4 regions of the Streptomyces sp. NPDC020917 genome follow, and region 1 is predicted to be linked to each of the others. Evidence: riboswitches for the same ligand, from Rfam matches in the RefSeq annotation. Region 1 holds a riboswitch; each other region holds the start of a gene.
What was found. Region 1 has a riboswitch for cyclic di-AMP ahead of ACH4TG_RS20065 (transglycosylase family protein). Riboswitches for the same ligand answer to the same signal wherever they lie in the genome.
Positions count from the first base shown of each region.

Region 2: linked by a shared signal. The riboswitch ahead of ACH4TG_RS13825 (C40 family peptidase) and the one ahead of ACH4TG_RS20065 (transglycosylase family protein) in region 1 are both predicted to bind cyclic di-AMP.
Region 3: linked by a shared signal. The riboswitch ahead of ACH4TG_RS07310 (M23 family metallopeptidase) and the one ahead of ACH4TG_RS20065 (transglycosylase family protein) in region 1 are both predicted to bind cyclic di-AMP.
Region 4: linked by a shared signal. The riboswitch ahead of ACH4TG_RS37355 (peptidoglycan DD-metalloendopeptidase family protein) and the one ahead of ACH4TG_RS20065 (transglycosylase family protein) in region 1 are both predicted to bind cyclic di-AMP.

Region 1 is NZ_JBIRRR010000008.1:285,037-289,970, reverse strand. It holds gene ACH4TG_RS20075 (septum formation initiator family protein) at 25-522, opposite strand; gene eno (phosphopyruvate hydratase) at 658-1,938, opposite strand; gene ACH4TG_RS20065 (transglycosylase family protein) at 2,152-2,856, opposite strand; cyclic di-AMP (ydaO/yuaA leader) riboswitch at 2,859-3,012, opposite strand; gene ACH4TG_RS20060 (transglycosylase family protein) at 3,366-4,463, opposite strand; gene ACH4TG_RS20055 (cytochrome P450) at 4,659-4,934, opposite strand, start outside.
Region 2 is NZ_JBIRRR010000005.1:346,625-351,558, forward strand. It holds gene ACH4TG_RS13815 (ATP-dependent Clp protease proteolytic subunit) at 1-495, shown strand, start outside; gene ACH4TG_RS13820 (hypothetical protein) at 502-819, shown strand; cyclic di-AMP (ydaO/yuaA leader) riboswitch at 1,174-1,349, shown strand; gene ACH4TG_RS13825 (C40 family peptidase) at 1,353-1,850, shown strand; gene ACH4TG_RS13830 (ABC transporter permease) at 2,007-2,840, opposite strand; gene ACH4TG_RS13835 (ABC transporter ATP-binding protein) at 2,988-3,947, opposite strand; gene ACH4TG_RS13840 (TetR/AcrR family transcriptional regulator) at 4,003-4,644, shown strand; gene ACH4TG_RS13845 (GNAT family N-acetyltransferase) at 4,641-4,934, shown strand, end outside.
Region 3 is NZ_JBIRRR010000002.1:715,644-720,577, forward strand. It holds gene ACH4TG_RS07290 (amidohydrolase family protein) at 1-282, shown strand, start outside; gene ACH4TG_RS07295 (NUDIX hydrolase) at 300-797, shown strand; gene ACH4TG_RS07300 (DUF4240 domain-containing protein) at 999-1,589, shown strand; gene ACH4TG_RS07305 (N-acetylmuramoyl-L-alanine amidase) at 1,612-2,268, opposite strand; cyclic di-AMP (ydaO/yuaA leader) riboswitch at 2,741-2,881, shown strand; gene ACH4TG_RS07310 (M23 family metallopeptidase) at 2,893-3,927, shown strand; gene ACH4TG_RS07315 (hypothetical protein) at 4,153-4,458, opposite strand; gene ACH4TG_RS07320 (XRE family transcriptional regulator) at 4,536-4,934, opposite strand, start outside.
Region 4 is NZ_JBIRRR010000027.1:98,467-103,400, forward strand. It holds gene ACH4TG_RS37350 (AAA family ATPase) at 1-1,911, shown strand, start outside; gene ACH4TG_RS37355 (peptidoglycan DD-metalloendopeptidase family protein) at 2,042-2,980, opposite strand; cyclic di-AMP (ydaO/yuaA leader) riboswitch at 2,985-3,140, opposite strand; gene ACH4TG_RS37360 (GNAT family N-acetyltransferase) at 3,536-4,552, opposite strand; gene ACH4TG_RS37365 (uridine kinase) at 4,649-4,934, opposite strand, start outside.

The DNA.
Region 1 (4,934 bases):
CTCCGCGCCCCGGGCGGGTGCAGGTCAGTGGGGGCGGGAGGCGGCGGACGCGTCGGCCCGGTCCACACCGTTCCACAGGTTGTCGTACCACGGGCGGTGCGCGGCGGCCTCGCTCGTGGCGCGGTGCTCGGCGGCCGGGTCGCCGGCGGCCGGCGGCCCGCCCGCGACCTGGTAGCCGGTCTCACCGGGCATCACGTAGTGGAGGTGCTCGCGGGCCTGGGCGCGGACGTAGTCCGGGTCCTGCCAGCGGGCCTTCTCCTGGCGCAGCTGCTCGACCTTCTTCTGCGCCTCCTGCGCCTGGCGGCGCTGGTCGGCGATGTCGGAGCGCTGGGAGACGTACTGCCGCATGGGGTAGGCCAGGGCCACCACCAGGGCGCACAGCACCAGGGCGAGCAGAGCGGCCCGGCCGGTGAGCCTGCTGCGCCGCACCGGGCGCCTGGCCGCGGCCCGGTACACCCGGGCCTGCGCCTCCTGGCCGATGGCCTTCAGCCGGGCCGCGGTGGAGAACCGGTCCGCCCCCACGAGTCACTCCCCTCGTCACCGTCACGCGTACGTCCCCGCCCACGGTACGGGACCGGGTGCGGGGACGTACGGAGCGGCGGGGGACGGCACGGACCGCGCCTCCCCGGGCGGGACCGGCCCGGCTCCCGCGGTGGGTCAGCCCTTGAAGCGCGGGAACGCGCTGCGGCCGGCGTAGACCGCGGCGTCGTCCAGGATCTCCTCGATGCGCAGCAGCTGGTTGTACTTGGCGACGCGCTCGGAGCGGGCCGGGGCGCCGGTCTTGATCTGGCCGCAGTTCACGGCGACGGCCAGGTCGGCGATGGTGACGTCCTCGGTCTCGCCGGAGCGGTGCGACATCATGCACTTGTAGCCGTTGCGCTGGGCCAGCTCGACGGCGTCCAGCGTCTCGGTGAGCGAGCCGATCTGGTTGACCTTCACCAGCAGCGCGTTGGCGGTGTTGTTGTCGATGCCCTTCTGCAGGCGCTCGGGGTTGGTGACGAACAGGTCGTCGCCGACGAGCTGCACCTTCGCGCCGAGCTTGTCGGTGATGGTCTTCCAGCCGTCCCAGTCGTCCTCGAACAGCGGGTCCTCGATGGAGACCAGCGGGTACGCGTCCACCAGCTCCGCGTAGTACTCGGTCATCTCGGCGGCGGTGCGCTGCTTGCCCTCGAACGCGTAGGCGCCGTCCTTGTAGAACTCGGAGGCGGCCACGTCCAGCGCGAGCGCGACGTCCTGGCCCGGGGTGTAGCCGGCGAGCTTGATGGCCTCCAGGATGAGGTCCAGGGCCTCGCGGTTGGAGCCGAGGTTCGGCGCGAAGCCGCCCTCGTCGCCCAGGCCGGTGGACAGGCCGCGGGACTTCAGCACGCCCTTGAGGGTGTGGTAGACCTCGGCGCCCCAGCGCACGGCCTCGGAGAAGGACTCCGCGCCGATCGGCGCGATCATGAACTCCTGGATGTCGACGTTGGAGTCCGCGTGCGAGCCGCCGTTGAGGATGTTCATCATCGGGACCGGCAGGACGTGCGCGTTCGGGCCGCCCAGGTAGCGGAAGAGCGGCAGGTCGGACGCCTCGGAGGCGGCGTGCGCGACGGCCAGCGAGACGCCCAGGATGGCGTTGGCGCCCAGCGACGACTTGTCCGGGGTGGCGTCCAGGTCGAACATCGCCTGGTCGATCAGCCGCTGCTCGGTGGCGTCGTAGCCGACCAGCTCCGGGCCGATCTGCTCGATCACGGCGAGGACGGCCTTCTCGACGCCCTTGCCCTGGTACCGGTTCTTGTCGCCGTCACGGAGTTCGAGGGCCTCGAAGGCGCCGGTGGAGGCGCCGGACGGGACGGCCGCACGCCCGGTGCTGCCGTCGTCGAGGCCGACCTCGACCTCGACGGTGGGGTTGCCTCGCGAGTCGAGGATTTCCCGGGCTACGACGACGTCGATGGACGGCACGTTGTCTCCTTCAGAGAGCTGAGATGTCTTCTCGCCTTTTTTCGGGACGAGCCTAACCGCCCGGGGGCCGTGGACCGGCGGTCGGCCCGTCCCCTGAGACGGGTGTCGGCCGCCCGGGCGACACGCCGCGACGCGGCGGACCCCGCCCGGGCACGTCTGGGGGGAGTGCGTGCCGGGGCGGGGTCGCGGATGGGTTGCGGCGCCGTCGTCGCGTCAGCGCAGCGTCAGGTGCTGACCCGGGTAGATCAGGTTCGCGTCCTTGACGGTGTCCTTGTTCAGCTCGAACAGCTTGTGCCAGCCGCCGGCCACGTGGTGCGCCTCGGCGATCTTCGACAGGGTGTCGCCGTGGCGGACCACGTAGCTGCCGTGGCCCTTGGCGTAGTGCTTCCACGACGTGGCCGAGTGGGACGAGGCGGTGTGGCTGCTCGAAGAGCTGTAGGAGCTGGAGGAGCTGCTGGAGCTGCTCGACGAGCTGCTGCTGGAGCTGGCCGGAGTGGAGGTCGAGCTCGAGGAGCTGGACGAGCCGCCGGGGTTGATGTCGGGGGACGGGCCGCCCGCGGTCAGGCCGCCCGCGGAGGCGCAGGACCACGCGGACGGGCCCTGCAGGGCGAGGAGCTTCTCGGCCACGGCTATCTGCTGGTCCTTGGTGGCCAGGTCGGCGCGCTGCGCGTACTGCAGACCGCCGGCCGCCGCCCAGCTGGACTGCGAGAACTGCAGGCCGCCGTAGTAGCCGTTGCCGGTGTTGATGGCCCAGTTGCCGCCGGACTCGCACTGGGCGACCGCGTCCCAGGTGGCGACCGAAGCGGCCGAGGAGGAGGTGGCGCCGATCAGCGGAACGGCGATCGCGGTGCCGGCGACGCCGGCGACGGAGGCGAGACGCACGAGCGTCTTGGCGGAGGGACGACGGTGCTTACCCATGGAGAATTCCTCACCGACGCCTGCGAGGTCAGCTGTCGGGTTCGGACGTGAGTTGCCCGGCCGGGCCGCGTCGGCGGCGTGGAGATCGGCTTCACCCCGAGCCGGACGCGGTGTCGTACGCCCTCGCAGCGGGTTGCTGTCCGGTGCTGCGCGGCGTACGTCTGCCGGTCCGGCGGAAGACTTTGGGTCCCCCGCTCCTGCCTACGGCGCTCTCGCGTCGACTGTTCCCGTCGGCCGGCGGCAGGACTCGGCGTTCCGTTCCGGCGGGGCTCGCTGTGGCGAGCGAGAAGACGGTAAGCACACCCCCGTGAGGAGTTCAAACATTCCGATTTCGGACACCAACTGCGGGCGCATACCCGGCGAGTGGGGTAAACCGCAGGTCACGAGGGTGGATCTCAGCGCTCTGCGAGCGGGCGGTCACAGCGACCGGCGAGACCCTTGTCACATCCGAGACGCCCGCCGGAAAGCGGTTCGTCCGTTTTGTCGACCGGCCGCCATGACCCTTGATTTCAGCCGATGTTGAGGATCTGTCCGGGTTTGATGAGGTTCGGGTCGACGCCGATCACCTGGTGGTTGGTGTCGTAGAGCGCGTGCCAGCCGCCGTCGACCTGATGGTCCCGGGCGATCGAGGAGAGCGTGTCCCCGAGATCGACCGTGTACCTGCTCACATCTGAAGTGCCCGACTTGTCGCCCTTGTTGGCGTTACCCGGGGTAGTCGAGTCCGTCCTGCCGGAAGTGCCCGAATCGTCCTTGCCGGTGATCGAGTACAGCTCGGTCCGGCTCGCCTGGTCCGCGGCCGCCAGCTGCTCGTCGGTCGGGCTGTACGGCTTGGCGTGGCGCCCGCCGCCGGTGCTCGGAGCCGAGGGCGTGGTGGCGCCGTCGGACGGCGTACCGGAGCCGCTCGGGGCACCCGAGTCGCCCGGGGCGCCGGTCGACGGGTCCTCACCGGGCGAGGTCGCCAGCGGCCCCCCGGGGTCGGTGTTCGAGCCGCCGGTCACCCAGCCGTGGGAATCTGATGATCCGTCCGATCCGCCCTGATCATCCGAATTGCCCGACTCGTCCGAGCCGGTCGACGGCGTGGTCGCGCTCGCGGACGGCGTGCCGGAGATGCCGGGCAGGATGCCGGTCGGCACCGGCACGTCCGGCAGGGTGGGCAGGGGCACGCCGGGCAGCGTCGGCGTGGCCGACGGGGTGCCGGGGTCCACCTCGGGCGTGCCCTGGTCCTTGAACAGCCCGGTGTTCTTCTCGCAGCCCGGCCACGCGCCGGGTCCCAGGTCCGCGAGGATCTTCTCGGCCACCGTGATCTGCTGGGCACGGGACGCGAGGTCCGGGCGCGACGCGTACGCGTCGCCGCCGTACTGGTCCCAGGTGGCCTGGGTGATCGCCAGGCCGCCGTAGAAGCCGTTGCCGGTGTTCGCACTCCACAGGCCGCCGGTCTCGCAGACCGCGACCTTGTCCCAGGTGCCGTTGTCCGCGGCCTGGGCGACGGACGCCCCCAGCAGCGGGATCGCGATGCCGGCACCTGTCGCGGCCGCGGTCGCGACGGTCACGACGGCGGCCGGGGTGGGCCGGGGGCGTCGGTGCCTGCCGTTGCCGGACGAGAGCATGCGGTACGCCTTTCGTTTGGCCGTACGCGCCCGGCGCGGGCATCCGCCGTGAGGGCGGCGGTGCGGCCACCCGGCGGCTGCCCGTTCCTGTGGGGCGGGCGCGTGGCGCGAGCCGTGGATGCCTCGCGCTGACCGCAGAACGTAGCGGTGATGGCCAACGGATCACAAGCCGATGTAGCGGGCATCACGTCATGGTCACGGACCTGACAGATCGTCACTTTCCTTTGCCCGTACGGGTTCCGGCTGCGGGGTGAAGGCCACCGGCAGGGTGCGAAGTCCGCGCATGATCAGGCCGCCCCGCCACCGGAGTTCGCCGGGTTCGGCGGCAAGCCGCAGATCGGGCAGCCGGGTCAGCAGCGCGGCCAGCGCGGTCCTCGCCTCCAGCCGGGCGAGCGGCGCGCCGAGGCAGTAGTGGATGCCGTGCCCGTATCCCAGGTGCGGGTTGTCCCGGCGCGCCAGGTCCACGGTGTC
Region 2 (4,934 bases), on a different contig from region 1:
AACGACGTGATGGCCCAGCTCATCCACCTGGAGAGCGCCGCGCCCGAGCAGGACATCCACCTGTACGTCAACTCGCCGGGCGGGTCCTTCTCCGCGATGACCGCGATCTACGACACGATGCAGTTCGTCACCTGCGATGTGGCGACCGTCTGCATCGGCCAGGCGGCGTCGGCCGCCGCGGTGCTGCTCGCCGCGGGAGCGCCGGGCAAGCGGATGATCACCCCCGGTGCGCGGATCCTGATCCACCAGCCCTCGCTGAGCGAGGCGATCCAGGGCGACACCTCCGACCTGGAGATCCAGGCCAAGGAACTGCTCCGCACCCGCGAGCAGTTGGAGACACTGCTGGTCCGGCACACCGGGCAGGACGCGGAGCGCATCACGGCCGACATCGAACGGGACAAGGTGTTCGACGCCGAATCGGCGGTCGCCTACGGCCTGGTGGACCAGCTGACCACCAGCAGGAAGTCCAACACCACCCCGTACGGCCTGCGGTGACCCGACGTGGTGCCGGAGCTGCCACCCCTGCCCGCCCTCACCCGCTCCGAGGGTGAGCTGGTCGACTGCTATCTGGAGGTCGTCGATCTGCTGGGGAAGATCAACCCCAGCCGCACGACGGACACTTACCGGGCGCTGCGCGCCGCGCAGGCGCTGGTGGGACGGGCCGCGGCTCTCAAGGAAGCGCTGACCACGATGCACCTGCGCGGCGAGACCGAACTCCATCACGCCACGCTGGGCCGGGCGCTGCGGGTCCTGGACGGTGAACGCCGGTCCGCACTCGCCACGGTGACGCCGGATCCGGGAGCGCCGCCGACGCACTGACACGCCGAGACCCGGCCCGATGACGGCCGTTCGGCCCCGACACGCCCGACACGGTGACGGATTCGCTCAGTCCATTGGGCGTATCCAACAGGGTTTGTCAATTCGGTGCTGAATTGCGCATGTCGGCTGGACCCGCCGGCAAGCCGCTTCATCGGGCCAGGTCAGAGCGACGGACGCGGCGTCAGCGGACATGCTCCGGAGCCGCGTTCACTCGGATAGGTGAAACGTGACGAGGCTCACATAGCGCGTTTTCAGTCACACATCGCACCGTTTCGTGCGTAACCATCCGTGGTGACGACAAGCCCCCGTCGCCGTGACGGGGCGGTCCGTGCGGACGCCCAATCCTGCCGCCGCACGGATGCCAGGTCGACACGAGTGCACGCGGCAGGAGCGGAGGACCCAGCACGACGGGGCGGCACCGGACCGGATCCGGACCGCCTCTTGGGGTGAAGCCGCAGGTCAGCGGCCGGGCATTCTTCGCCTGCTCGAACCCGACAGGTCATCCTTCGCAGGCTGACGACGAAGGGTTGCGCATGCTCGCGCTCCACCACATGAACGTCCATCCCGTGTCCGCACGGCTCTCCCGGTTCGGGGCGGCGTCCGTGCTCACCGCGGCGGCCGTCGCCGCACCCGCCCTGATCCCCGGCGCCCTCCCGTCCGCGCAGGCCGCCTCGCTGTCCACCCTGGCCCTGGACATCGCCGCCTCGAAGCAGGGCGCCCCGTACCAGTGGGGGGCGACCGGCCCCTACCGGTTCGACTGCTCGGGGCTGACCCAGTACTCGTTCAAGCGTGCGGGCAAGACCCTGCCCCGCACCGCCGCCGCCCAGTACAACAGCACCCGGCACATCAGCGCCTCCGCGCGCCGCGCCGGTGACCTGGTGTTCTTCCACGCCGGCTCCTCGGCCTCGTCGGTGTACCACGTCGGCATCTACGCCGGCGACGGCCGCATCTGGCACGCGCCGAGGACCGGCGCCTCGGTCCGCCTGGAGCGGATCTGGACCAGCCGCGTCTGGTACGGCCGCGTCAGGTGAGCAGCTCCGGCTCACTGGGGCCAGGACCGCTCGACGACCTCCTCGCCTTCCTCCTCGGCGGCCGCCCCGGCGTCTTCCCGGACGTCGCGGCGCGCCACAGGCCCGCGGGCGGGAGCGCGACCGGGGCCGGGGACGGTCCCTGCGACGGGTCCGCCGTCATACCGCCAGCGCCCGGCCCCAACCGCGGGCCACCCGCCAGCAGGCCACCGCACCGCATGCGGCGCCGACGGCGAGCAGCACGGCAGCACCCCGGAGGGTGGGACCCGTGTCGCCCGCCGCGGCGTGCCTCAGGGTCTGGGCCGCCCAGTACCCGGGAGAGGCCGGGCTGACCGCGCGCAGCCACCCCGGCAGCAGGTCCAGCGGGACCAGGGCGCCGCCGAGGGTGGTCAGGAACAGCGCGCCGATGTCGAATGCGGCGCTCAACTGGCCGTAGCTGCGCACCAGCACGCCGGCCGCGGTCCCCAGGCCCAGCAGCGCCAGCCCCCAGGCGCCGCAGGCGACCACCAGCAGTCCCGGTGCGGCCACCGGCATCCCGAACGCCACGATGCCGAAGCCGAGCACCACGGCCTGCTGCACCACGAGCACGCCCAGGACCGGCACGGCCTTGCCCACGAGGAGTTCCACCGGCCGCACCGGGGTGGCGCGCAACCGGTCCCACGTGCGCCACATGCGCTCGGACAGGATCGAGCCGCCGACGATGGACAGGGCCAGCAGCGAGAACGTCACCAGCGACCCGACCACGGCCTGGGCGGTCCCGCCCGGCCCCTGCGCCTGCTCGTACAGCGGCCGCGTGGCCGTCAGCAGCATGAGGGGCATCACCATCCGCCCGGCGAGCGGCCCTGGTTCGTGCAGCAGCACGGTCGTGTTGTGCCGGATCAGGACGCCGGTGCGGTGCAGGGCGTCGCGGGTGCGGCCGGGCTCGGTCAGCCGGCCGGATCCCGGCGCGCCGGCGGCCGCCACGGTTCCGCCCGGTCGGACGTCGAGGTGCATCTGAGGCTCCTTCAGGTGTGCGCGCGTCACAGGGAGTCGGGTGGGACCGCGGCGGATCGGCGGATCGGCGCGGCAGGGCGGCCGTGCGCCCGCCGCTTCCCCGCGATGCGGGCCTGCGGCCCGGAAGCAGGCCGGAGAGGGGGCCGGTCAGGCCACCCGGGCCGCAGACCCGGCGGCCCCGGCGCCGGAGGTCTCCGCGCCCGCCGTGCTCTGCGGGCCCTCCGCGGCCAGCGACCGGTACAGGTCCAGGTCGGGGCGGCGCACGTCGACACTGACCGGGGCGCAGCCCGCGGCGAGCAGTTCGGCGAGGTCCGCCGGCGGGTTGCGGGTGGCGATCCGCAGCCCGTGCGGCCCCTCCTCGCGGGTCCGCCGGTCCAATTCCGGCGACAGCACCGGACGCGCTCCCGCCGGATCCAGGCTGATCCGGATCTCCCCGGGCAGGTCGGCGGTGAGCCCGGCGCGGTCCCCTCTGGCCACCACCCTGCCGCGTCTGACGACCGCCAACGTGGCGTCCAGGTCGACCAGTTCGGGCAGGTAGTGGGTGGTGTAGAGGACGGCCGCGCCGGCCGAGGCGCGGGCCCGCACCGCGGCCAGCAGCGCCTGCCGCGTCTCGGGGTCGGCACCCGCCGTCGGCTCGTCGAGCAGCAGGACGCGCGGTGTGGCGACCATGGCGGCCGCGGCCTGGGCGCGCCGCCGCTGACCGCCGGAGAGCACCGCGCACCTGCGGTCCAGCACCTCCCCGAGCATCAGCTCCTCCGCCACGCCCTCGACCGACCGCCGGGCGGCGGCCCGGCGCAGCCCGGCGAGCCCGGCGAAGAGCTGGAGGTGCTCGCGGACGGTGACGGTCGGGTAGAGGGCGAGTTCCTGCGGCGCGACGCCGAGCAGAGCCCGTGCGGCGCGCGGGTGTTCACGGGCGTCGATGCCGCAGACCCGCACGGTTCCCGCTTCGGGCCTCACCAGCCCGGTGACGACCTCGACGAACGTGGACTTGCCGGCGCCGTTGTGCCCGATCAGCCCGGTGATCTCACCGGGGCCCACCTCCAGGCTGAAGCCGTCCAGCGCCCGGCGCTCGCCGTAGCGCATCACCAGCCCCTCGGCCGAGAGCATCGGCCACCACCCCCATAAAGTTGATCTACACCGTATAGATCTACAGTGTAGAGGCATGAGCGGGAAACGGGAAGAGATTCTGGACGCCGCCGTGGCGATCGCCGACGAGCGCGGCCTGGCCGGGGTGTCCATGCGGTCGGTCGCACAGGCCGTCGGCGTCACGCCCATGGCGCTGTATCCGCACGTCGGGGACAAGGCCGGACTGCTCGACGCGATGCTCGGCCGGCTGCTCGGCATGGTCTTCCAGACCGCGCCGGCGCTGTCCGTCGTCACCGACTGGCGTGAGCGCGTGCGGTTGTTCGCACGGACCGCGCGGACGCTGGCGCAGGGCCACCCCTGGGTGACGGGGCTGCTGTTCTCCCGTCCCGCCGTGACGCCCGACGCGGTGACCACCGTCGACCTGCTCTATCTGGCGCTGCTGGACGCCGGCGTGCCGAAGTCCCAAGTGCCGCGCCTGGAGCGGCTGGTGAGTACCTACATGCTCGGCTGGATCGCGTCGGAGGCGGGCGGCAGGTTCGGGCCCGGCACCCTCGACCCGCGCGGGCGCCGCGGCCGGCTCCCCGACGGTGCGCTGCCCGGACACGACGCGGTGATGCCGTGGCTGGCCCAACCGGTCGACTGGGACGCCGAGTTCGACCGGGACCTCGACGACCTGGTGATGATGATCGAGACGCTGGCGGCGAGGGGGCAGGAATGACGTCCGGCACCTCCACCCGCCTGGCGGGCATACTCGCGCGCGCCGCCCGCGGCACCTTCCCCCCGCCCGACGGCTCGGTGACCTTCCTCCCCCAGCCCTCCGAGCGGGACGCGGGAGTGATCGCCTTCACCGCGCACACCGTGGTGTTCACCGACGCCGACCACGCCGAACTCGCGGCGCTGCTGCCGCCGGACGACCTCGGCGCCCCGCTGTGCCCGCCGTTCCTCTCGGAGCTCACCGCGCGCACCGGGCGGGAAGTCGTCAACGTCGACCTGCTGACCGTGGCCGAC
Region 3 (4,934 bases), on a different contig from region 1:
GACTTCCTCGATCTCGCCGAGCGGTACCCGCAGGTGCGGCTGGACACCACGATGGCGTTCACCGGCTTCACCGAGGACTTCATGCCCTTCCCGCGCCGGGCGCTGCCGCGGCTGGCGGCGCTCGGCGACCGCGTCCTGCTCGGCACGGACTTCCCCAACATCCCCTATCCCTACGTGCACCAGCTCCACGCCCTGGAGGGGCTCGGCCTCGGGCCGGAGTGGCTGCGCGCGGTGTGCCACGACAACGCGGTGACACTCTTCGGGCTCCGGGCGGGAACGTGATCCACTAGCGTGTCCTGATGCCTTCGCCGAACCTTCGCCACGCGGTCCGCGCGCTTGTCCTGGACGAGGACGAACGCCTCCTGCTCTGCCGGTTCGTCTTCGCGAAGCCGTCCGGGCCGATCGTCGTCTGGGCGGCGCCCGGCGGCGGCGTCGAGCCGGGGGAGACGCCCCTTGCGGCCCTGCGCCGGGAGTTGGACGAGGAGGTGGGCCTGGCCCTCGACGGCACCCCGCCGCACGTCTGGCACCAGGAGGTCGTCGAACCCGGCCACGCGGCGGGCTACGACGGCGTGGTCAACGACTACTTCCTGGTCCGCACCGCCGCGTTCGCGCCCCGCGGGGCGATGTCCGACGAGGAGCTGGCCGCCGAGCACATCAGCGGCCTCCGGTGGTGGCACCCGCGGGACATCGTCGCCTACCGGGGCCCCGACCTGTTCTCCCCCCGCGACCTTGCCACCCCCCTGACGGCCCTCCTCACCTCGGGCCTCCCCGCCGAGCCCGTCCGGCTCGGCCTCTGAGGCCCCTTTTTCGCCGCGCCCTCGCCGCCGGTCGCTGCGCGGCGGCCTTCGCTCTTCCGTCAGCCAGGCGCGTCGTCGCAGGTCGGGAAGGCTCCGGGGGGCGGAGACGGGCAGGGTGCGGGGCCCGGGGAGTGGGAACTGAGCGTCCATCAGGTGGAATTGCCCCTGCGCGCAGTGACAGCCCGCTGGCATAGTCGCGGCATGGAGACGGATCCCCTCTGGACTCTCATCGCGGACAGCAGGCGGCAGGGGCTCACCGGTGACAAGCGGGACGCCTGGCTCCGCGAGGCCCTCCTGCGGACGCCGCTCGACGGCATCATCGGCTTCCAGGCGGGCCTGGAACGGCGGGTGGCGCAGTCCAGGACCTGGAGCCTGTGGGCCGCCGCCGACCGCGTCTTCGGCGGCTGGTGCTCCGACGACACGTTCTGCTACTTCCAGCACTGGCTGATCGGCCTGGGCCGCCCGGTGTTCGACGCGGCGGTCGACGACCCGGACTCCCTCGCGTACGTCCCCGAGGTGCTGCGGCTGTCCGCCCGCCCCCGCGAGAGCTGGTACGACGACCACCCGACCTGGGAGTCGCTGGACCGGCTCGCCCCCGAGGCGTACGAGCGCGTGTCGTCGCTCCCGGCCGACGCCCTGGACGCCGCCGTCCGCGCGCGGCGGGCCGCCTCCGGCCCGCGCGGCACCACCGGTACGGCGCCGCGCGGCGACCGGTGGAGCGCGCTGGACGAGCCGGAGGCGGCCCGCCGGCTGCCCCGGCTCAGCGAGATGTTCCCGCTGCCGCGGCCCTGAGCGCGGGCGGGGTCCGCGGCCGTCAGACGCCGTTGACCAGCCGGATGTACCGCACCCAGTCCCAGTTGGGCCCGGGGTCGGTGTGGTCGGTGCCGGGCACCTGGTAGTGGCCGATGATGTGGTCGCGGTCCTTGGGGATGCCGTACTTGTCGCAGATCTCCGCGGTCAGCGCGGCCGACGCGTGGTACATCGCGGTGGTGAAGTACGACGGCTGGTCCACCCAGCCCTCGTGCTCGATGCCGATGCTGCGGGTGTTGTAGTCCCAGTTGCCGGCGTGCCAGGCGATGTCCTTCTCGCGCACGCACTGGTCGATCGCGCCGTCCGCGGACCGCACGACGTAGTGCGCGGCCGCCGCGTGCGTCGGGTCCTGGAACAGCTTGATGGTGTCGGAGAAGGTCTCCTGCGTCACGTGGATCACCACGAGGTTGACCGGGTAGGCCGTGGGGCGGCTGGACACCGTGTAGTTGGAGGTGCTGGCCGGGGCCCAGGTGGCGCCCGGGTAGTCGACGGCCGCGGCGGAGGCCGTGCCGCGGCCGGTCCACAGCTCGCCGGCAAGTCCCGCGGTGGCCGCGGCGCCGAGCGCGAGGCCGCCGCGCAGCAGCGAGCGGCGGCTCGGCGGGGCCGAAGGGCCGGAGGCGGTCCCGGCGTGGGGGGTGGGGGGATTGCTGGGACGTGCCATGGCGGGCTCCTGAGGCGTCGCAGTGCGGACGTACCGCGGACGGATATGGACGAGTGCATGACAAGAACGTCGAGCCTGCCCATCGTGGGGCCGGTCGCCGCGGCCTGCCAAGCGGTTCGCGAATTGGCACAGGTCCAGACCGCTGGCACCCGGTGCACCGGGCGGCCGGCACCCGGTGCACCGGGCGGCCGGCACCCGGTGCACCGGGCGGCCGGCACCCGGTGCGCCCGCCGTCCGCCGCCGACCGCGTCCGCTCGCTCACTGACTGTAGTCACTCGCGTCGTCCCCGCATAACAACTGACACACGCTCATCTCTCCGCCAGGTCACGCCGGCTGACCGCTTTACGCCTTCTGTGCGCCGTGTGTCCGATTGGTTCCGCCGCCAACTCCCCGATTCGGCTTGGATTTCCCCCCCGGCTCTATTAACGTTCGATAACGCAGCGCGGTCGTCACCACCGCCGTCAGAGGCGGCACCGTGCGCTTGCCGAATCCCGTCCGCGGGAACCGGGGACCCGAGATCCTGGGGTGAATCGGGCGGCCGCAAGGCCGTTCGTAGGAGACCTTCCTGCTCCGAACCCGTCAGCTAACCCGGTAGGCGAGAGGGAAGGAAAGGAGAGCGCCCCCGTGGCGTCGAACCAGCCTGCCTACGCACCCGCCCGGCCCGAGACCGAGGCCGGAAACGGCGACGCGCCGCGGCCGGGACCCGACGGGGAGCAGCCCGCCTTCGCCTTCTTCGCCGACACCCACTCCACCGGTGGCTCCGACGCCGCGCGCACCGCCGCGGACTCCAGCGCCCACCGGATGCCGCGCCAGCGCACCATGGCCCGCGGCGGGACCGTGCTCGGCATCGCGGCGATGGCCGCCGTCGGCGCCGGCGGTGTCGCCGCCGCCGCAACGCCCGGCGCCCCCGCGCCGGGTGCCGCGCCGGCGGCCATCTCCGTGCCCGACGTCGTCCCCGCCGAGGCCGACCCCGTGCCCGCCTCCGCGGCGGCGCCCGCCGCCACCCCCGCGCCGAGCGTCATCAGCGACCCCGGCGAGGCGCTGCGCGCCCGCATCATCGGCCAGGCCACCGCGGAGCGCGAGGCCGCCGCCCAGGCGAAACGGGACGCCGCCGCGAAGGCCGCGGCCGAGCAGGCCGCCCGCGAGGCCGCGGCGCGCAAGGTGCGCGAGCAGGCGGCCGCGGCGAAGGCCGCCGCCGAGGCGAAGGCGAAGGCCGACGCGGAGGCCGCGGCCAAGGCCGAGGCCGAGCGCCTGGCCGCGCTCGCCGCCTCCTACATCAAGCCGCTGGCGTCCGCCACGCTGACCAGCACCTTCGGCGAGGCCGACCCCTGGGGCAACCTGCACACCGGGCAGGACTTCGCCGCCCCGACGGGCACCCCGGTGCACGCCGTGCACGGCGGCACCGTCACCTCCGCGGGCTGGGCCGGCGCCCAGGGCTACCGCGTGGTGCTCACCCTCGACGACGGCACGCAGCTCTGGTACTGCCACCTGTCGACGATGTGCGTGACCGAGGGGCAGGTGACGACCGGCGACACCGTCGGCCGCGTCGGCGCCACCGGCAACGTCGCGTCCCCGCACCTCCACCTGGAGGTCCGTCCCGGCGGTGCCGCCCCCGTCGACCCGCTCCCGTGGCTCCGCTCCCACGACGTGGCGGTCTGACGACCGGCACGCATCCCCCGAACCCCGGCGGCCCTGGCGAACCCCCCCTTGTCAGGGCCGTCGGCCTGTCCGCGGAAGGTCGAGCCGCCCGCTCCCCGTGGCCCCGCAGGGCGCCCTCCCGGACGTACCCAACTGGGGCGCCGCGCGACGGCGTGACCCGGCCGCGGGCCGGCCACGCCGTGCCGACGACCCACGGTCCGGGCCCGAACTCCCGCCGGGCGAAGGCTACTTGGCGGAACGGCCGGCGACGGCCCAGGAGGCCGCGGCGACGGCGCCGGCGACGGTGAAGACCGCGGGCCAGGCGCCGAGCTTCTTGGCCAGGGGGTGCGAACCCGCGAAGGCCGCCACATAGGCACCGGTCAGGGCAGCGGCCGCCCCTGTGCCGGCCTGCTGCCGCCACTCGCGGGCGGCCACCGCGCCGGCCGCGGCCAGCGCCGCGCCGCCGAGTTCGCGCCGCTTGGTCCACCGGGCGATCGCATAGCCGCCGACCAGCCCGCCGGCCGCCACCGTGCTCGCCGAAACCCCAGCCATGCCGTCCTCGCTTCCGTCGCGCCCGCGGGGCCGCCCCTTGTCCTGGAACGTCCCGTCACGTGCCGTTCGGTCCGAGACTAAGCGGTCTCCCCGCCGCCCGGTGGCCCGGGGTCGACCGGCGCAGGGTCGACCGGGCCGGGGGCCGGGGCGAACAGCGGAGGGCGGGGGACCGGCCGCCCGCCCGCGTCGAAGAGCAGGAAGATCAGCCGTCCGCCGGGCACCCCGAACGGGCCGGCCGCGCACATGGTGACCCAGCCCGGACCCAGCTCGGGGTGGAGCATCGGCCGCGACTCGTCCGCCCGCGGGCCCATGAACTCCGCCGACGGCGACTCGTACGCCGCGGCCACCACCGGATCGCGCCGCACGTCGGCCTGCAGCCGGGCCAGCGTGCGGTTGTGCGGGTTCGCCGAGACCGCGTGGCGCAGCTGCGGCACCAGCAGCGGCAGCCAGCTGTGCTCCCAGTCGCTCAGGGTCGT
Region 4 (4,934 bases), on a different contig from region 1:
CGGTTCCGGCATCCGCTGATGCGCACCGCGATCCACCAACGGGCGCCGCTGCCGGAGCGGTTGGCCGCGCACCGGGCGCTCGCGGACGCCTGCGACCCGGTGCTCGATCCCGATCACCGTGCCTGGCACCTCGCCGCCGCGGCCACCGGCCCGGACGAGGAGGTCGCGGCCGCCCTGCAGGAGACGGCGGGCCGGGCCAGGGAGCGCAGCGGCCACGCGGCCGCGGCGGCCGCCTACGAGCGCGCCGCCCGGCTGAGCACCGATCCGGCGGCCCGCGCCGAACGCCTGGTCCTGGCCGCGGAGTCGGCCTCCGAGGCCGGCGAGATCGAACGCGCCCGCGACTTCGCCCGCCAGGCCGCCCGCATCCCCTCGGCCACCCGCCCGGCGGCCGGCACCCCGGGGCCGGGCGCCGACGGCTCGTCCGTCCCGGCCTCCGGCGCCGCCCCGGCACCGGCTCCCGGCGCCGGAAGCGGGGAAGCCGTGCTGCGGGCGCGGATGCTGCACGTGCAGGGGCTGGCGGACTTCTGGCAGGGGGACTTCCCCGCCGCGCACCGGGTGCTGACCGAGGCGGCCGGGCTGGCCGCCCCGGCGGATCCGGCCGGTGCCGCGCGGATGCTGGTGCAGGCCGCGCACACCGCCTGGTACCTGGGCTCGGCCGAGGTCGACGGCACCCTGGAGCGGTTGGCCGCGCTGGAGTTGCCGGCCGATGCGGCGATCCGGCCGGTGGCGCGGTTCGTCATCGGCGCGCTGGGTCCCGGTGCCGGCGAGGACCCGCCCCCGGCGGTGGACGCTGCCGCCGCCGCGGCCCGTGCGGCGCGCGGCGGGCGGGTCGACCCGCAGGACCTGGTGATGCTGTGCGGCGTCGGGCTGACGCTGGGCCAGGACGCCGAGGCGCACGCCCTGACCACGGTGCTGGCCGCCGAGAGCCGGGACAGCGGCGGGATCGGCCGGCTCAGCACGCTGATGTTCTTCCGCGCCGAGGCGGAGATCTTCCAAGCGCGCCTCGACGACGCCCACCGCACCGCGAGCGAGGGGCTGCGGCTCTCCCGCGCCACCGGACAGCTCCAGTGGGTCAGCCAGTTGAGCTCCACGCTGGCGCACGTCGCGGCGCTGCGCGGCGACGAGGCGGAGTGCCGGACGCAGGTCGAGCAGGCGCTGGCGGCGGGCTCGGGGTCGGGCACCGCACCGGGAGCGCCGTGGACGTACTGGTCGCAGGGGCTGCTCGACCTCGGCCTGGGCCGCGCCCAGTCGGCGCTCGACCGGCTGCTGCTGCTCACCGACCCGGCCGTACGGCACCAGATCTGCGCCACCCGCAGTGTGCCCGACCTGGTGGAGGCGGCGGTCCGGCTGGGCGTGGCGGAGCAGGCGGACGAGGCGTTCGCACGCTTCGAGCGGTGGGCGGCGCGGTCACGGCAGGACTGGGCGGCCGCGCTGGTGGCCCGCTGCCGGGCGCTGCGGGCACCGGACAGCGCGGCCGAGGAGCACTACGGGCAGGCCCTGTCCGGGCACGACCCGGAGCGCAGGGCGATGGAGTGGGCGCGCACCGCGCTGCTGTACGGCGAGTGGCTGCGGCGGGCGCGGCGCAAGAACGAGGCCCGCGGCCATCTGCAGGGCGCGCTCGAGGTGTTCGCGCGGCTCGGCACGCGGCCGTGGGCGGACCGGACGCGGGCCGAACTCGGCGCGGCCGGGGCCGCGGTGGAGGTCGCGCCGCAGACCCGCTCGGTCGCCGAGGAGGCGGGCCTGACCCCGCAGGAGGCGCAGATCGTCCGGCTGGCGGCCCAGGGCCTGTCCAACAAGGACATCGCCGCGCAGCTGTTCCTCAGCCCGCGCACCGTCGGCTACCACCTGTACAAGGCGTATCCGAAGCTCGGCGTGGTCTCGCGCGGCGAACTGACCGGGATGTTCGGCTAGTCGGGAGCGTTGCGTCCGCGGCGGGAGGCGGTGCGGACGGCGGGGCGCCCGGACAGCGGTGTGCCCGCCCGGTGGTGCAGACCGGACGGGCACGGGCGGCCGCCTGACGGCGGTCGTACGGGCGTCTGTGTCAGATGCTGACGCCGTGCGACGCGAGGTAGGCGACCGGGTCGATGTCGGAGCCGTAGTTCGGGGTGGTGCGCACCTCGAAGTGCAGGTGCGGTCCGGTGACGTTGCCGGTGGCGCCGGAGATGCCGATCTCCTGGCCCTCGGTGACGGTCTGGCCGGCCGACACCAGCGGCTGCGTCAGGTGGCCGTACAGGGTGTACTTGCCGTCGGCGTGCTTGATGATCACGTCGTTGCCGTAGGCGCCGTCGGCACCGGCGTGCACGACGGTGCCGGCCGCGACCGAGTGCACCGGGGTGCCGGACCACACCAGGAAGTCCACGCCCGTGTGGTAGCCGCTGGACCAGTTGGAGCCGGCCTGGTGGTACGGGGTGCCGATGGACGCGTTGCCGACCGGCTTGGTCCAGCCGGTGTCGGTGGTGGCGGCGGCCTTGGTGGCCGTCGTGGTGTTCGTGGTGGTCTTCGCCGCGCTCTGCTGCGCGGTGCTCTTCGCCGGAGCGGGCTTGGCAGCCGGCTTCGCGGCGGGCTTGGCGGCGGGCTGGGCAGCCGGCTTGGCCGGGTGCTTGTCGCCGGGCTTGACGCCGTGCCAGCCGTGCAGCGTCAGGTGCATGCCCGGACGGATCACGTTCGGGTCGCTGCCGATGACCTTCTTGTTCTCCTGGTACAGCCGGTGCCAGCCGCCCTTGATGTGGTGCGCGGCGGCGATCTTGGACAGGGTGTCGCCGGGGTGGACGGTGTACGTCTCGGCCTTCGCGTGGGCGCCCTTGGCGGTGTCCTTGACGTGGGCGGTCGTCGCGACGGGGGCCTTGGCCGGCGTGGCGGCCGAGGCGCCGGTCGCGGCGACCAGCGGCAGGGCGATGGCGGCGCTGCCGACGCCGGCGGCGATGCAGACGCGGGTGAGGCGGTTCAGATGGGGCTTGCGGTGCTGTCCCTTGGCGGGCATGCGGGAGTTCCTTCTCCTACGCCTGCGAGGTGAGCTGTCGGGTTCGGGCAGGAGATGCCCGGTCACTCGGGTGCGTGACTTCACCCCGAGCCGTCCGGCGTGCGCGGACGGCGGCCTACCGTGGGTCCCCCGCTCCTGCCGTGTTAGGTGCTCGACGGTTCCGGGTCCGGGCGGTGGCAGGATTCGGCGGTCCGCCCGCGGAGAGTGTGCGCGGGCACCTGGCCCGCCGGACGCGAAGCTAGAGGACCCTCCGAGCGGCGGGCAACCGGCTGCCGCGGCCCACCACCGCGCCCGCCGGGAGCCGGTGACCGATCGTCGTACGCCCGCCACCCCTGCGTGTCCGCGCGGTTGACCGTGGGTGCACCGGCACGCCGCACGCGGTGACGACATGGCGACAAATCGCCCGCATCGGAAACAGCGGGTGTTCTCCGGACATCGGACCGTGTTCCCGCCATGATGCCCGTCACATTCCACAGCGGAAGTGACCCGCCTCACTCCGAAATGCCGGAACAAGGGCGACAAATGAGGGTTTGTCCGATCGGAGTGGAATCCGGGTCAGTACGTCCCCGGCGGGCCGCCGATCCGGCCGTCCAGGGTCCGGCTGAGCCGGTAGGCGACCGGGCGGAAGCCGGTCGCCGGCCAGTGTCCGGCAGCCAGCGGGCTAGCGGAGTGCCAGCGGGCCGACATGTAGCGGTGGCCGTTGTCGTAGGCCCAGGCGAGCGCGGTCGCCAGCAGCACCCGGGAGATGCCCTCACCGCGGGCCGCGGGGTCCACGAACGCCTCCATCAGCTCCACACAGGACTCGGGCACGACCGGCCCGGGCGCCGCCGGCACCACCAGGACCATGCCGATCTCCTCGCCGCGGCGCGAGGCGATCCAGGCGCCGCAGCGGGTATCGGCCAGGGCGTCGGTGTACCGCAGCCGCAGCGCGGCGAGCCCCGCCTCGGGCTGCGGCTGGAACATCGCGGGGCCCCGCTGCCCGCGCGAGGACTCCGCGGCCATCCGGCCCACCTGGGGCAGGTCGCCGGGGCCGGCGCGCCGGATGGCGAGCCCGCCCACCCCGCGCGGCTGCCGCCCGCGGGCCTTCACCGCCATCAGGCCGTGCACCAGCTCGCGGCCGAACCCCAGCTCGGACCAGGGCGCGGTGGCCGTCTCCCCGGCCGGCACGTCGACGTAGTGGACCAGCCGCCGCTCGGCGACCAGGCGCTCGGCGACCCGGGCGTACAGCGCCCGCAGCACCTCGCTCTCCCGTCCGGCCGGCAGCGCGTGGCCGCCGTGCGGCACCAGGGCGGAGTGCGGATGGCTGCGCAGCGCTGCCGGGTTGTCGGGCGCCAGGTCGAGCGGCACCGCGGCCAGGTGCCCGATGATCGCGCCGTCCGCGTCCAGCGCCCGGCACGCCTCGAGACCGGGGGCGTTCTGCAGCTTGCCGAGGAGTTCCTCGCCGCGCACCGGGCCGTCGGCCAGCCAGGAGCGCTGCGACGGCGGGCGGCGGGCGCGGGCGAACCAGCGGTCGTACCGCTGCGCGGCCATGGGTATGTGCTCGGCGGTCAGCGGCGCGATGGCGACAGTCATGGTGCCCGGGACGCTAGCGGGGTGCGCGGCCCCACGGCAAGGCAGGACCGGCGGGCTGCCGGTGCGTTGCCCGAGTGACGTACGTGCAGCGGGAGTTCAGCCGGTCCAGGCGGGATGGCGGGGGTCGTCGGCGCGAACCAGGACATCCGCGGTCTCTTCCGGCAGCGCTTCGCGGGCGTACCGGCCGTAAGCGGGCAGCGTCCATCGCTCGGCGGCCTCGGTGCGCCGCTCCAGCGCGGCGCGGGACAGGCTGAGGTGGACGGTCAGGTCCAGCGGCAGGCCCTGGCCGAGGAGCAGCGGCCCGTCGAGCACCAGGACCCCGCCCGGCGGCAGTTCCTCGTAGCCGGCGCGGGTGGACCGGTCGGTGACCGGGTCGCGCAGC